DNA from 3 places in the Marinococcus sp. LNHM4E3-1 genome. Region 3 is predicted to be linked to each of the others. Evidence: riboswitches for the same ligand, from Rfam matches in the RefSeq annotation. Region 3 holds a riboswitch; each other region holds the start of a gene.
The links. Region 3 has a riboswitch for thiamine pyrophosphate ahead of ACTRXI_RS05495 (thiamine phosphate synthase). Riboswitches for the same ligand answer to the same signal wherever they lie in the genome.

Region 1: linked by a shared signal. The riboswitch ahead of tenA (thiaminase II) and the one ahead of ACTRXI_RS05495 (thiamine phosphate synthase) in region 3 are both predicted to bind thiamine pyrophosphate.
Region 2: linked by a shared signal. The riboswitch ahead of ACTRXI_RS13290 (LuxE/PaaK family acyltransferase) and the one ahead of ACTRXI_RS05495 (thiamine phosphate synthase) in region 3 are both predicted to bind thiamine pyrophosphate.

What each region holds. Positions count from the first base shown of each region.
Region 1 covers NZ_JBQLID010000010.1:106,766-111,231, forward strand. Annotated here, with positions in the region: gene ACTRXI_RS11930 (ABC transporter ATP-binding protein) at 1-1,214, opposite strand, end outside; gene ACTRXI_RS11935 (ECF transporter S component) at 1,211-1,804, opposite strand; gene tenA (thiaminase II) at 1,804-2,499, opposite strand; TPP riboswitch at 2,637-2,740, opposite strand; gene ACTRXI_RS11945 (NADPH-dependent FMN reductase) at 2,875-3,435, opposite strand; gene ACTRXI_RS11950 (DUF2254 domain-containing protein) at 3,500-4,466, opposite strand, start outside.
Region 2 covers NZ_JBQLID010000013.1:56,257-60,722, forward strand. Annotated here, with positions in the region: gene ACTRXI_RS13275 (glycosyltransferase family 2 protein) at 1-200, shown strand, start outside; gene ACTRXI_RS13280 (LCP family glycopolymer transferase) at 223-1,152, shown strand; gene ACTRXI_RS13285 (hypothetical protein) at 1,259-1,537, shown strand; TPP riboswitch at 2,013-2,116, shown strand; gene ACTRXI_RS13290 (LuxE/PaaK family acyltransferase) at 2,218-3,327, shown strand; gene ACTRXI_RS13295 (acyl-CoA reductase) at 3,324-4,466, shown strand, end outside.
Region 3 covers NZ_JBQLID010000004.1:66,934-71,399, forward strand. Annotated here, with positions in the region: gene thiS (sulfur carrier protein ThiS) at 1-119, opposite strand, end outside; gene thiO (glycine oxidase ThiO) at 103-1,224, opposite strand; gene ACTRXI_RS05495 (thiamine phosphate synthase) at 1,214-1,825, opposite strand; TPP riboswitch at 1,867-1,969, opposite strand; TPP riboswitch at 2,026-2,125, opposite strand; gene ACTRXI_RS05500 (AEC family transporter) at 2,178-3,077, opposite strand; gene ACTRXI_RS05505 (potassium/proton antiporter) at 3,135-4,466, opposite strand, start outside.

The DNA.
Region 1 (4,466 bases), on a different contig from region 3:
ATTTCCATTCCGTAGCGTATTTCTTTTTCCACGGTCTGTGCTACAAACTGATGCTCGGGCTGCTGAAAAACAATTCCGAAGGTTTTAGCAATTTCGTACGGCTTCAGACTGGCAATATCTTCTCCGTTAACATATATAGAGCCGCTTTTAAGAGATTCCCATCCAGTGAGGACACGTGCGAGCGTGCTCTTTCCTGCTCCGTTTGCACCGACTAGAGCAGTCATTTCCCCTGGGTACAGGGAAAAAGATACGTTTTCGAAAACCGTTTGCTCGCCATAGGCAAAGGCCGCCTGCTTCACCTCCAGAACAGGTGGTTCAAGTGAAGGAGCACTTATCTTTTTCGGCTGCGGCAGAGATGCAAGAACTGCTGCAGCGGAATAATCCGCTGCAAACCTTTCCCATTCCCCTAAAGTAATGGGAAGAGCAGATTTGGGATTCTCTGACTTTTTCAGTAATTTCTTTCCGGCTTCTGCAGGAGCCGGCAGCCATACTCCTTCTGCTTCGAGTACGGCTGCATGAGAATTGAATATACGTGCCGGGCTTCCATCCGCAGACACCTGGCCATCGTGGTTCAATACGATCACCCGGTCTACCCACTCCATTACTTCATTTAATTGATGCTCAATCAAAACCAGTGTTTTATCACTATCTGCTGCAATGCGGCCAAGAAGCGAAGCCACTGCTTGCCGGCTTACCGGATCGAGCTGGGAGAGCGGTTCATCCAGAATCCATATCCGCGGATTCACAGCAGCTAAACAGGAAACAGCTATTTTTTGCTTCATCCCGCCGGACAGTGTGTCGATACGGGCATCAATGCAGTGAAGCATATCTGTAAATTGTAAGGCTTCGTGCACGCGGGCCTCGATATCACCTGCAGGCACCCGCAGATTCTCAAGCGTGAATACAAGCTCTTCCCGCACGGTCGGCATGCAGAACTGGGTATCCGGGTCCTGGAACAAAAGCGCCGCCTGCCTGGCGGCCTCCGTAATACTTTTCACCGCCGGATTTTCCCCAAACACGCTCAGACCGCCCGAAACCTCCGCCTCCACAGAACGCGGAAGAATTCCCTGGATAGCGAGAGCAAGCGTACTTTTGCCTGAACCACTCGGACCGAGCAGCAGCACGTTTTCCCCAGTACATATTTCTGCTGAAAAACCTTCTATCGAAGGCTTAGCAAAAGGGTACGCAATGGTCAATTTGTCTGCGTAAATCATACAGCATCCTTCTGCTGGCCGAGACGGTATTGACGGCCAAGGGCGAAGCGGTCAAGCACTCCAGTCTTTACCAGCGCATCCGCAAAGCTTTTCCCTGCCCATCCGGCTAAAAGAGCGCCGCTTATAAGCATGGTTACCAGCATAAATACAACAACAGAACCTGCGTACTGGCTGAATCCATAAAGGACATACTGGGTTAAAAATGCAGCAAACGTTCCGGCCGACCCGGCAAGCATTAATACTGGCAGACGGAACACCCGGTAGAAAAACAGAGCGAAAATCAATTCTGCAGCGAGCCCCTGGGTGAAGCCGAGCACGAGCACTGCTCCTGCACTGACAGACCCCGCCATAACTTCAGTGCCGGCCGCAATAAGCTCTGAAAGCAGCGCCGCTCCCGGTTTTTGAACGATATAGGCACAAATCACAGGCGCAAGGATCCAGAAGCCCGCCATCAGGCCTCCTCCAACTGGACCGAAGATGCCGGTAACCATTTGTCCCAGCAGCACCCAAAGAAGATAAAGGACGCCGAGAACTGCTGAAATAAACGAGATGACGACAATATCCCGGAGGTTTAAGCGTTTGTTTATCATTAGACTTTTTCCCCGTCTGTTAACGTTCTGGCAAAGGGCCAGTCTTTTGCATAATAAGCGTCCTCAAAAAACATATACTCAAGCTGGCATCCTTCCATAAACAACGTCCGCCAGCGCTGTTTTTCTTCTTCTGTGACTGTTTCTGCCAGTTCATCGAGGCGGTCAATATATTTGTACATTTCCCGTTCCTCACGGTCCCCGTAAAAACGAATCCAGTCATTGAACGGATGGGTTTCGTCCGGCTGCACTTCCTCCATCAGCCTTTCACCCACATACAAATACACCCACGGGCAGGCAAGCGTTACCGCAATTACATCACCAAGTGTTCCTTTTTCGGCATGGTGCAGCATGTGAAGCACGTAATGCTGAGATACCGGAGCAAGCGCATAGCCCTGCAATTCCTCATAGCCCACGCCCGCCTGCTCACACAAATTATGATGCGGGTGCGTTTCGCTGTTTAAAACAAAATCAATGGTATCTTTAAACATAACCATGTCTTCTCTTGACGTACACTTTGTTACCCCAATTGCTTTTGCCTTGATCATGGCGTTTAAGTATTCAAAATCCTGCTTCACGTAATGGATAAGAGATGCTTTTGGGAGCTCCCCTTTCCCGATACCCTGTACAAACGGATTTCTCCAGCAGGCTTCAAAAATGTGCTCTGTGTCCTGCCATAAAAGCTCTGAAAATTTCATTGTAACTTCCTCCTTTAAATTAGGAGGGAACCACTACGGGCAGTCAGGACCAATGGGGTAAAAAAAGCCACTCCATTGGTGGAGTGGCTTAGAATAAACGTCCTCTATGGTAAAGCTTGTGCTTTTGAAATAGACGTATTCTGCCGTCTCCACTTTCCTACGCTGGCCTTAACCAGATCAGGTTCAAAGGGATTAAGGTTAGTCCTTATCTCAGCCGCTTTCGGCACCCCTAGTGGATTCCCTATTAAGTTGTCTACACTTTATCATATTATGTCAGGAAGTCAAAGGTGATTTTTATAATCCGCCTTCTCCCTCTGAGCAAAAATCTGCATTCAAAAACCCTGCAGGCCTATGCCAGCAGGGTTTTTCTGCATATTACGCGCGGTTCGCCACAGCCCGCGTTTCCTGATAAAAACGTTCGAATTCGGCTACGACATTATCAAGAAAATCAATCGTGCCCTGATCTGTTAAATCTCCGTTTTCATTCATTTTTTCATGGACGGCTCCGATCAGTACTTCATTTCCAGGCAGTACTTTTGCACTCATACCGGGAGCGCTCAGAATCTGTCGAAGATGCATCTGCGCTTTCACTGTGCCCAGGCCTCCAAGAGAAGCTCCTACAAGCATGGTTGGTTTGCCGGCAAAGTCGTAATCGACCCGGGAGTTCCAGTCAAGAGCATTTTTAAGCACGCCGGAAATCGAACCGTTATATTCCGGAGTGGCGATAAGCACGGCGTCCGCTTCACGTACAGAACGCTTGTATTCCTGCACATAGTCCGGAGCGTTGCTTTCCTCATCCTGATCATAGTGCGGAAGATCGCGGATATCTAAAATATCAATATCCATGATGTCACTGTAACGATCCTGCATGTACTCCACTAACTTTCCGTTAAATGATTCCTGGCGAATACTTCCTACGATAGCTGCTACTTTCATTTGAACTTTCATCCTTTCGTGTTGAACTTCATTTACATATCATACACGCACGTTACTGGCTGTTTCAAGTTATCTGCTTACTTTTTGTAAGTGCCTGATGCAGAGCTGTGTTCTTTTTCTGCACACGCTCCTCCCAGTATTCCCTGTCCCAGTCCGCAAGCTGTTCCGGAGCGACCGCCTGCTCCATGTAACGGGAAAATGAATCCACTTCCTTTAACACAGACGGATCTCCTGTTTTCACGAGCATCGTCAGTGCTTCCATGCAGGCTCCCATTACCGAAATATCTTCGTAACCGTACAATCTCACCTGATAAAAGCTTTTATATAAATACTCCCTAAAGGGTTTTACAGGCATGAATAACCGCAGCTCATTCTGATTGTCAGCGAAGTATTGGTCATTTTTGTGTTCATGGCTGAGTTCGGAAAGCAGTGCCCCAATACGGTTGATGCAGTTCGCTGCTGTGTGTGGATCATTGATTGCAGGCGAAATGGCCCGCAGCGCTATTTCTACAATTTTCTGCATGGAGAATTCAATGTCCTGAACATTGCTTCTCTCTTCTCCTACTAATAAAAAACTTCTCAATATTTTCGAGGATAAACTATGCTTTGACCAATAGCGAAATAAAGGCTCTCCCTGATGAACGTAGTCTCCTACCTGGAACAGGCATTCGACCACGGCTCCCTGCTGCCTGGCCCATTCAATCAGTTCAGGCATTTTCACCATATTGGTATACCCCGACCGTTCGGCATAAACGATTGCTTCTTCGTCATTTCGAAAATCATCGCTCCATTCGCTGAAGCTGTGCACCCCCGAATAAGTGTAGGCATCCCGGATCACCCTGGAGGCATCAGATCTTATATGGCTGATCAAATGATTCACCTGCAGCCACTGGGTGGAGTGATAAATAAAGATAATAAAAAAAGCCAGACAGCCAAGCGCCACAAGAACTGTCAGCATTGGCATCAAAATTTGGCTACTGCCTTCGCTCGAAAAAAGCAGCATATTTACCAGAGTAAATAATACCCCAAAC
Region 2 (4,466 bases), on a different contig from region 3:
TTACGTTTAGCCAAGGCGACCGCCTCCGCCTGCTTGCGACCATTGTCTTTGACGTCTTCGTGCACCGGTTTATCACGATGTACTTCGTCATGTATGGAAGCATTGCTTATTTTTTCAACAAAGACTGGAAAAAAGTCTCCCGCACGGGAAACCATTACGACCTGCAGGCGGCACCGTCGGAATCCAGAAAGAAATCTTAAATGCAAGGGGGCGGCTCGAGACATGAAATGGAAAAAAATCGTATTAATCATCGGTACCAGCCTTGGTGTCATGCTGGTTGTCGCCGGCAGCTACGGGTGGAACCTGGTTGCCACCACTTTTACGGCCATCCAGGAAGACGTCGACCGGGCGGAATCTGACAACCGGCTCGACACGATTCATTTGGACGAGGGAGATCCGTTTTCCGTCTTATTGATGGGCGTGGACGAATCCGGGGGTCCGGATGACCCTAACCAACGCACAGACGCGCTCGTGCTGTTAACGGTCAATCCGGATACGGAATCCACCCAGATGGTAAGCATCCCCCGGGACACCTACACGACCATTGCCGGAGAGGGGGAAAAGGATAAAATTAACCACGCCTATGCATTTGGCGGGAAGGATGAAACGATCCGCACCGTCGAGCAGTTATTGGACGTGCCTGTCGACTACTTTTTCCAGGCGGACATGGCCGGTTTTGAAGACATGGTGAACACCATGGATGGTGTCCGGGTCGATAACTCGTTCGCCTTCACGTATAAAGGCACCCATTTCGCCGAAGGCTCCCAGGAATTAAACGGCGACGAAGCCCTGAAGTATGCGCGCATGCGCAACGACGATCCCCGCGGAGATCTGGGGCGCCAGGAACGGCAGCGCAACCTTCTTCTTGGAATGATGGAGAAAGGCACCGACATCTCTTCGGTACCGAAAATAAAAAGCATTCTCACCGTTGTGGAAGACCATGTGCGCACCAATTTCCAACTGAAGGACGTCTGGACGGTCCAATCGAACTACCAGCCCGCCTTCGACGAGGTGAAGCAGCATGAAATCGAGGGGGAAGACGGCGAAAAGGACGACACGTATTACTACATGCCGGACCATGAACAGGTTGAGGAGCTGTCGGACCGGTTAAACCGTCACCTGGAAATTGAACATACAAATGATGAGGCATAAAGTTTTGTCAGCCGCATGGGGAGGTTACCTCCGATCCCTTTCCCATGCGATTGTTTCAGTTCAGCTTAATTTGGCTTCCACAGAGCCAACAGTTAGGGAGGAAACAATGAAGCTAAAAATTCAAAAAGCATTAAACAAACTAGATAAACATGCGAACGACAACATTTCTTTATCATTGGTCCAAGGCCAGGAAGCCTTGATATATCTAAGCGCTAAGGAAGAGCAAAAATTAAACGATATTTTCTACTTTCTTCGCGCAGAAAATCTTGTTTATATCGAAGTCGTTGAAAGCGATGCCCCGACTAATAGCCAAGGGTATCATTTGATGAGGGCCATCCCTCTGCCAAGTCTAGTGCAAATACTGAATGAAACGGAAGCTAAATAATGGGTTATCCACTGAACTGCAATTGGTTTTCTAGATCAATGAACGTATTTCTTCTTTCATCGCCCCGAAGTGCTAATTCTTAGAGGTGTATCTACATATTTTTTTGCAGCCAAGGTTTCTTGTTGATCCGTATACTTCCTCCATTAGGACCCGTCACAGCTAGTATCATCAAGCTAATATTCATTTGCTGCCTCGCTAGTATACCGACAGCTTTTCTATCATGACCTTATGACATTGGTAGACCTTCACTTACATTTGATCATTGGGCAATCATAGAAAACAATTCTTTAATGTTTTGGTTGCAAGGCTTGTCACATAATTTTAAGATCCCCTTGGGGTTCTTTGCCTTCATAAGGGGGTATTGTGATGGAAACTATCGGTGGAGCACCGGCATTTCGGAGTAACCCTATAATGGCTACAGGAAAATTGACAAAGTTTGTTCGCGTGTTAAGATAAATGAAAGTTTAATAACATATTGTTCCACTAGGGGAGCCGCTAGACGGCTGAGAAAAATGAATGTTTAAACCCTTGGAACCTGATCTGCGTACAAGCAGCGGAGGGAAGTGGAGTTGTTCAAAGGCATACGTGTATGCTTTTCGACGACCACTCTCATGGATTCGAGAGTGGTTTTTTTTATGGTTTCAAGCATTAGGGGTGTGCAACAAAAGGAGGTATTTATCGTGGCTTTAACCTATATCGAGGTCAAACAGAACATAGAACACTTTATCAGCCAAGAAAGCTTTTCTAGTGAAGCATTCACTATGGCTGCAAAAGAACTGTTTTCGTTTCAATATCAAAATAATCAAGCCTATCGAACATTTTGCCGCAAACGCCGGTTTCATCCCAAAGCTGTCGAATATTTTAAAGATATTCCCCCTGTACCGATCCAGGCGTTTAAGGAAGCAATGTTAACATGTTCCACCGAAAGGGAAATAGAAAGAATTTTTATGACGAGTGGAACCACAAACCCTCATAAGCGTGGGAAAAACGCGCACAAAGATCTCGATATTTATGATTTATCTTCGAAGAGATACTTTAAAAAAACCATGATGCCGGATAAGCCTCAAATGAAAATGGTGGTATTGTTTCCTCCAGAAGAAGAGTTGCCGAACTCCTCACTTGCCCATTATCTTCAAATTATTAAAGATGCTTTTGGAAGTCCACACAGTGAGCATGTGGTATATAAGGGACAATTCAATCACGAAAGACTCATTTGCTTGCTTCAAGAAGCAGAAACAAAAAAAGAACCCATTTTTGTTCTCGGGGCTACCACTTCCTTTCTTTCCTTTTTAAAGCATTGTATAGCAAGCAATCTTTCTTTTCATCTTCCAACGGGCAGTCGAATCATGGACACAGGAGGAGCGAAAAACTTGTCGAACGTCATGGAGGCGTCCGATATTAAACAGAAGCTCAGCCACCTGTTTGCCCTTCCTCAAGACGTTTGCGGGAACATGTACGGAATGACCGAGTTGAGTTCACAGATCTACGACCCATTGTTCGATGCCGAAGGTGAAAAAGGATGGAAAAAGACCCCGCCTTGGCTTAAAACCATTATTGTGGATCCAGAAACGAGGATGGAGAAACAGGAAGGGGAGCAAGGCATCATTGTTCATTATGACCTTGCCAACATTAACTCTGTCATGCCCATCATGACAGAAGATAAAGGGATAAAAGGCGAAAATGATCATAGCTTTTATTTTTTGGGAAGAGTCGAAGGAGCAGAAGCTAAAGGCTGTTCCTTAGCTATCGAAGAATTCTTAACAGCTTATCAAGGAGATTTTTACTCATGAAAGTACTATACAAGGCCGGCTTCTTACCCGCCCATATAAATGATAAGCTGGCTCATACCCGATGGACGTTCGAAAATCACGGCAAAACCATTCACGTTGACGTTCCTGTGCTCCAAGCATCTCAAATTAACGATCTTGGTTCCTCCCTTAAAAAGCAACAGCAAGCATTTAGTAGTCACCATCGAGTGGATGAAATCGTTAATATTCTTGATCAAGTAGTACAGAATTGGCTAGATCCAGCGTACAAGTTTCGTCAAATGGCCGAGGAGGCGCTTCCGGTCATCACCGGATACGATCAGGACATGATTCGTTTATTCTTGTCTGGATATTTACGTCGGTTTCGAAAAGAAAATCTTCAACGATTTCTAGAAGAAGATTTTTCGAATCCTTTAGTGCTAGATGAATTCCGTCCACGAAAAAGCGGAGGCTTGACTCGAGCTTACGGCGCAGACCTATTGACTTATATTTTTTCCGGCAATGTTCCCGGTGTGCCTGTATGGAGCCTGATTGCTGGAATGTTAGTGAAGTCAGCAGCGATTGGAAAAGTCTCTTCCGCAGAACCCCTTTTTCCCAGTTTATTTGCTCAGTCTATCCAAGAAGTTTCCCCCGAATTAGCAGAAACCTTAGCTATCGTTTGGTGGAAAGGAGGAGATACTACTGTAGAAGATAGCCTTTTTCATCAATCTCAAATAGTTGTTGCCTACGGCAATGAACATACCATGAATAATATTTCAAGCAGAGTTCCTGCTCACACTTCTTTTCTGCCCCACGGCCCTAAGATAAGTTTAGGCGTGGTAACCAAAGAAGGTGTAAGCAATTCGTTGGCCTTGGTAAGCGCTAAGCGAGCGGCCACTGATGCCTCTTGGTTTGATCAGCAAGGATGTTTGTCCCCGCACGTGCTGTATGTAGAACATGGAGGTGATTATTCGCCAAAGGACTTTACGTCCCTACTTGCGCAAGAGATGAAAAATTTCCAAAGCAAAATGCCACGAGCAGAGATCTCTTCTGCTGAAACGAATGCCCTTTTAAAGGCAAGAACAGCGGCGGAATTCATGCCAAACGCTGATTTATTAAATAGTACAGATAGTACCGATTGGACGGTCGTTTGGCAAGACCAGCAACTACGTTTTCCTCTTTCC
Region 3 (4,466 bases):
ATAGTGCCGTTGCGCTCCACCACTGTTTTTTTGTGGGCGATCTGAAGCTCTTCAAGTAAATCGGCTACCGTGGTGCTGTTCTCAATATTCTGTAATTGACCATTAAGCGTGATCTGCATGAATAATTCCTCCCTTTCGTATTTGAGGGTCTACGGCAAACAGGTGCTTCCAGTCCTCGCGAACGCTTTCCCCCTCGATCCGGTCAGCCATCCAGCTTCCGCTCAGTGCTGAAAGCAAAATACCGTTTCTGTAATGGCCGGTCATTACCCACAAACCCCGTTCGGTCTGTCCCATATATGGCAGCCCGTCCCCTGTCTGCGGCCGGACACCGCTCCAAAGCCTGTCAATATTCGCATGCTTCAGCCCCGGCACTAAATGCACAGCTGCTTTCATCAGCTCCTGTATCGAAGCTACAGTGACCCCTGTACTCGAGTCGCCGGGTTTTTCTGAAGCGCCTATAAAGATTTCCCCGTCCTTTTTCGGAACAATATACACCTGCGGAGTGTGGAGGGTGTGTCTCAAATTCTCCCGGGGCATGCGTACGGACAAACACTCCCCTTTCACCGGATAGAGGGTAAACTCCTTCTCATCCAACAGCTCCGCCCCGGCGCTTCCCCCGGTAAAAACAACTTCTTCCGCTTCAACAACTCCTTCACTTGTTTTCGCACCGTAAACGCGGCCATCAGCTTCCAAAAGACGATCAACTGAAGTATTTTCCCGTACAATTGTCCCGCAGGCCTTTGCTGCTTTGGCAAGAGCCATTGTCCATTCATAGGCACGAAGCTGGCCGTCTTTTGGAATGGACCAGGCGCCCCGGATATTTTCGGAAAGCGCCGGTTCCCTGCGCAGTGCTTCATATGGCGAAAGCCACTCCGCGCCGTAGTCGCGCGTGGTGCGTTGATAACTTTCTTCTTCCGCTGTCTCCCATACAGGCTTCAGCATTCCGTTGTTCACGTAGGAAACGTCCATTCCGCTAAGCGCTTCCACTTCAGGGACCAGTTCTTTAAACAGCTCCCGGCTTTCCAGGGCGAATTCCTGAAAAAGGCCAGACCCTTCCCATTCGGACTGGGCTCCGAGCATACCGGCAGCCGCTTTTGATGCTCCGGAAGCGATGGTTTCTTTTTCGATGACCATCACACGACGCCCCCGTTTGCTTAACTGATATGCAAGCGAGCATCCCTGTACCCCTGCGCCCACAATAAGAACTTCTGTATCAGCCTTCATTGTCATCACTCCTTAACCGGATTCTGAGCTCTTCGGCTGCTTTTCCGGGTTCTGCCGCATCATAAAAATATGCAATGGCTGCCACCCCGGACGCTCCGCAGTTTATACCTTCTACTGCCTTGTCAGCATCAATTCCTCCGATGGCAATCACGGGGAGGCGGACGCTTTCCGCCACAGCTTTCAACGCCCGAACTCCGCGCGGGGGGCTCCCAGGTTTACTGCCTGAGGCAAATACATGACCAAAATACAGCCATGATGCTCCCTCCTGTTCACTTCTTTTCGCTGCCTCTACAGAGTGTATCGACTGCCCCCAGCTTACAGATGCCGGATAGATTGTACGACGCTCCGGCAGGTGGGTACCGGCCAGCCCGTATGCAGCAGCAAGCTCCGGTTCATCATTTATGATCAGCTGCGCGGGGGCAGTTCCTTCTTTTAATGCCAGCTCGACGGCCCTTTCCTTTTCACGCTTTGTCCATTCAGGTGCCCGTATATGCACATAATCGACGATTCCTGTGAGCTCCCTCGTTTTCCCCCACCACGCTGCCACCGTTATATCCGGCGGCGATACCGCGTGTATGCTCGGCTTCGGTTTGTCATTCATAAAAAACCTCCTTCCAGAAGGAAGGAGGCTGCCCGTTAAAAGGTTCAACATGGCTGCTTCCCTCCGCTGGCTCTCCAGATCAGGTTCAAAGGGTTCCGGATGTTTCTCCGGTCTCAGCCTCAGCAGGCACCCCCAGCAAATATAATATTTTCCACAAAAAACCCCGCTTTCATTTAGAAAGCGGGGGAGATAGTCGTATTGGCATCTCTTCCCCACTTCCCTCCGCTGGTATAATCCAGATCAGGTTCAAAGGGATCAGCTTTACGCTGTCTCAGCCAACAGGCACCCCTAGTGGTTGGTATTATTTATATCATAACGCGGTACTCTTCTTCCGTCAATTCGATGCGGAATTTTATGCCTGGAAAATCGACAGCACCACCCACAGGGAAGGAACGCTTAAAATAGTCGTCACCAGTGTAATACTCGAAACAAGCTGGGGGTTGGAATCAAATTGTACAGAAATCATTGCCATGGTTGCTGCACTCGGCATCGCTGTTGAAACAACCAGCACGGTCGTTAACGTGTCGCTGGTCTGCAGCAGCAGGGCAATTACGTAAGCGAGAGCCGGCGCGAATACAAGCCGTAAAAACGTACCTGCACTAACAAGCTTCCAATCCATGCTTTTGACGGATATGCGTGCAAGCTGCATCCCCAGGATAATCATAACCACCGGTATTGCAGCGCTCGCGAGCATATCGAGGGCTTCATAATAGGTCGCTCCGACCGGTATCCCGGTCAGCTGGAAGACAATACCGGCGAGCAGTGCATAAAATACCGGCATCCGCAGTACCGTCCGGAACGCGTCAGCCGCATCCATATTGGCACTGTTTGCGATATAGACGCCTACAGTATTCATCAGCATCGTCTGAATGACCATAAAAACGATAGAGTAGGCAAAGGCTGTATCACCAAACGCAAAAGCAATTAACGGAGCACCGTAATTGCCCGCATTCATAAACACGGTAGAGAGCATCATGCCGGTTTCGTTAGCTTTCGGCCATTTACGCACGTAGGACACTAATTTGATCAGCCCGGTCATAACCGCTAAAAATACCAGGGAAAACAGAGCCATCGACAGCATATCGCTGTTCAGCTCTCTTTCATAGAATGTCCGGAAAACAAGCGCAGGCGTCAATACATAAAGAGCGACAGCCGACACCGGCCGAATATCCACTGCCTGTCTTTTCTGCAGCAAATAGCCAATCGTAAATATTAAAATGATTGGGATCAATACATTGATCAGCACACCCATGCGGAGCCCTTCCTTCTTTCCTCAAATTTAATGCCTCTTAACGCTGGCCGCTTTTTCTCAGTAATCGTGCCGCAGCATCTGCTTTAAAATACGTTTTTCTTTACGTGATACAAGAATATACAAATAATCACCGGCCTGGATTATTGTCTCACCAACCGGAGTGACCAGTTCATCGTCCCGGACAATCGCGCTGATCAGCGCAGATGCGGGAAATTCAATGCTTTGGAGCGTCTGCCCGACAATCGGCGTCGCTTCATTCGTTTGAAATTCCATAATTTCTGCGTTCGCTTTTCCGAGTGATACGAGCTCCAGGGAATGAGTTGGCGCTTCGCGGAGCGGACCGGATAGGTGAAGCCATTTCGCTAATGGAGCGATGGTCGCCCCCTGGATCAGTGCAGACGTCAGCACAATAAAGAAGACGACATTAAAAATCTGGCTGCCCGACTCCACACCAGCAACAATCGGGTATGTAGCCAAAATAATCGGCACCGCCCCGCGCAGACCTGCCCAGGATAAAAATATATTCTGCTTTGGTTTATAGCCGAAAAAGGAAGTCGACAAAAACGTAGCCAGCGGACGGGCCAAAAACATTAAAACCGCTGATAATATGAGTCCCATGGTGATGTTTGACCAGGTCAAAATGTCTCTCGGGAAAGCAAGCAATCCCAGGATGATAAACATGCTTATTTGGGACATCCACGCCATGCCCTCGTTGAACCGGTAAATCGGCTGGCGGTAAATCAAATCGGAGTTACCTATTAAAAGCGCTGCTACATATACTGCCAAAAACCCGCTTGCGCTCATGCTTGAGGTCACACTGTAGGTTAACAGCGCGAAAGCGATCGCAAACAGAGGATAGAGTCCACTAGAATCCAGGTTAATACGGTTAATGGTCCATGAGGCTGCCCATCCGAACAACCCGCCCATCGCAAGACCGGCGCCCATCTGCCAGAAAAATGCACCGGATAGCAGCCAGACGTTTGGCGAATCTGCCAATATTAATTCAATAAAGAAGAGCGTTAAAAACACCGCCATTGGGTCGTTACTCCCCGATTCCGCTTCGAGGGTGGACCCCATTTTTTTATCAATGCTCCGTCCCTTCAAAGCGGCAAAGACGGCAGCGGCGTCTGTCGAACCGACTGTAGCTCCGAGAAGCATCGCCTCGAGCCAGGTCAGATCAAGCAGCTGCTTTGCCACCAGCCCCATCAGGGCAGCCGTAAACAGAACGCCAAACGTGGCGAGCGTTACGGAAGGCCCCACCACCGGTCTGATATCGCGCCACCTTGTCTGGGTACCCCCTTCAAACAAAATAATGATTAGGGCTATAATTCCGACGGTTTGGGCAAGCTGGACATTTTCGAACTCAATAATGCCAAAACCATCATTTCC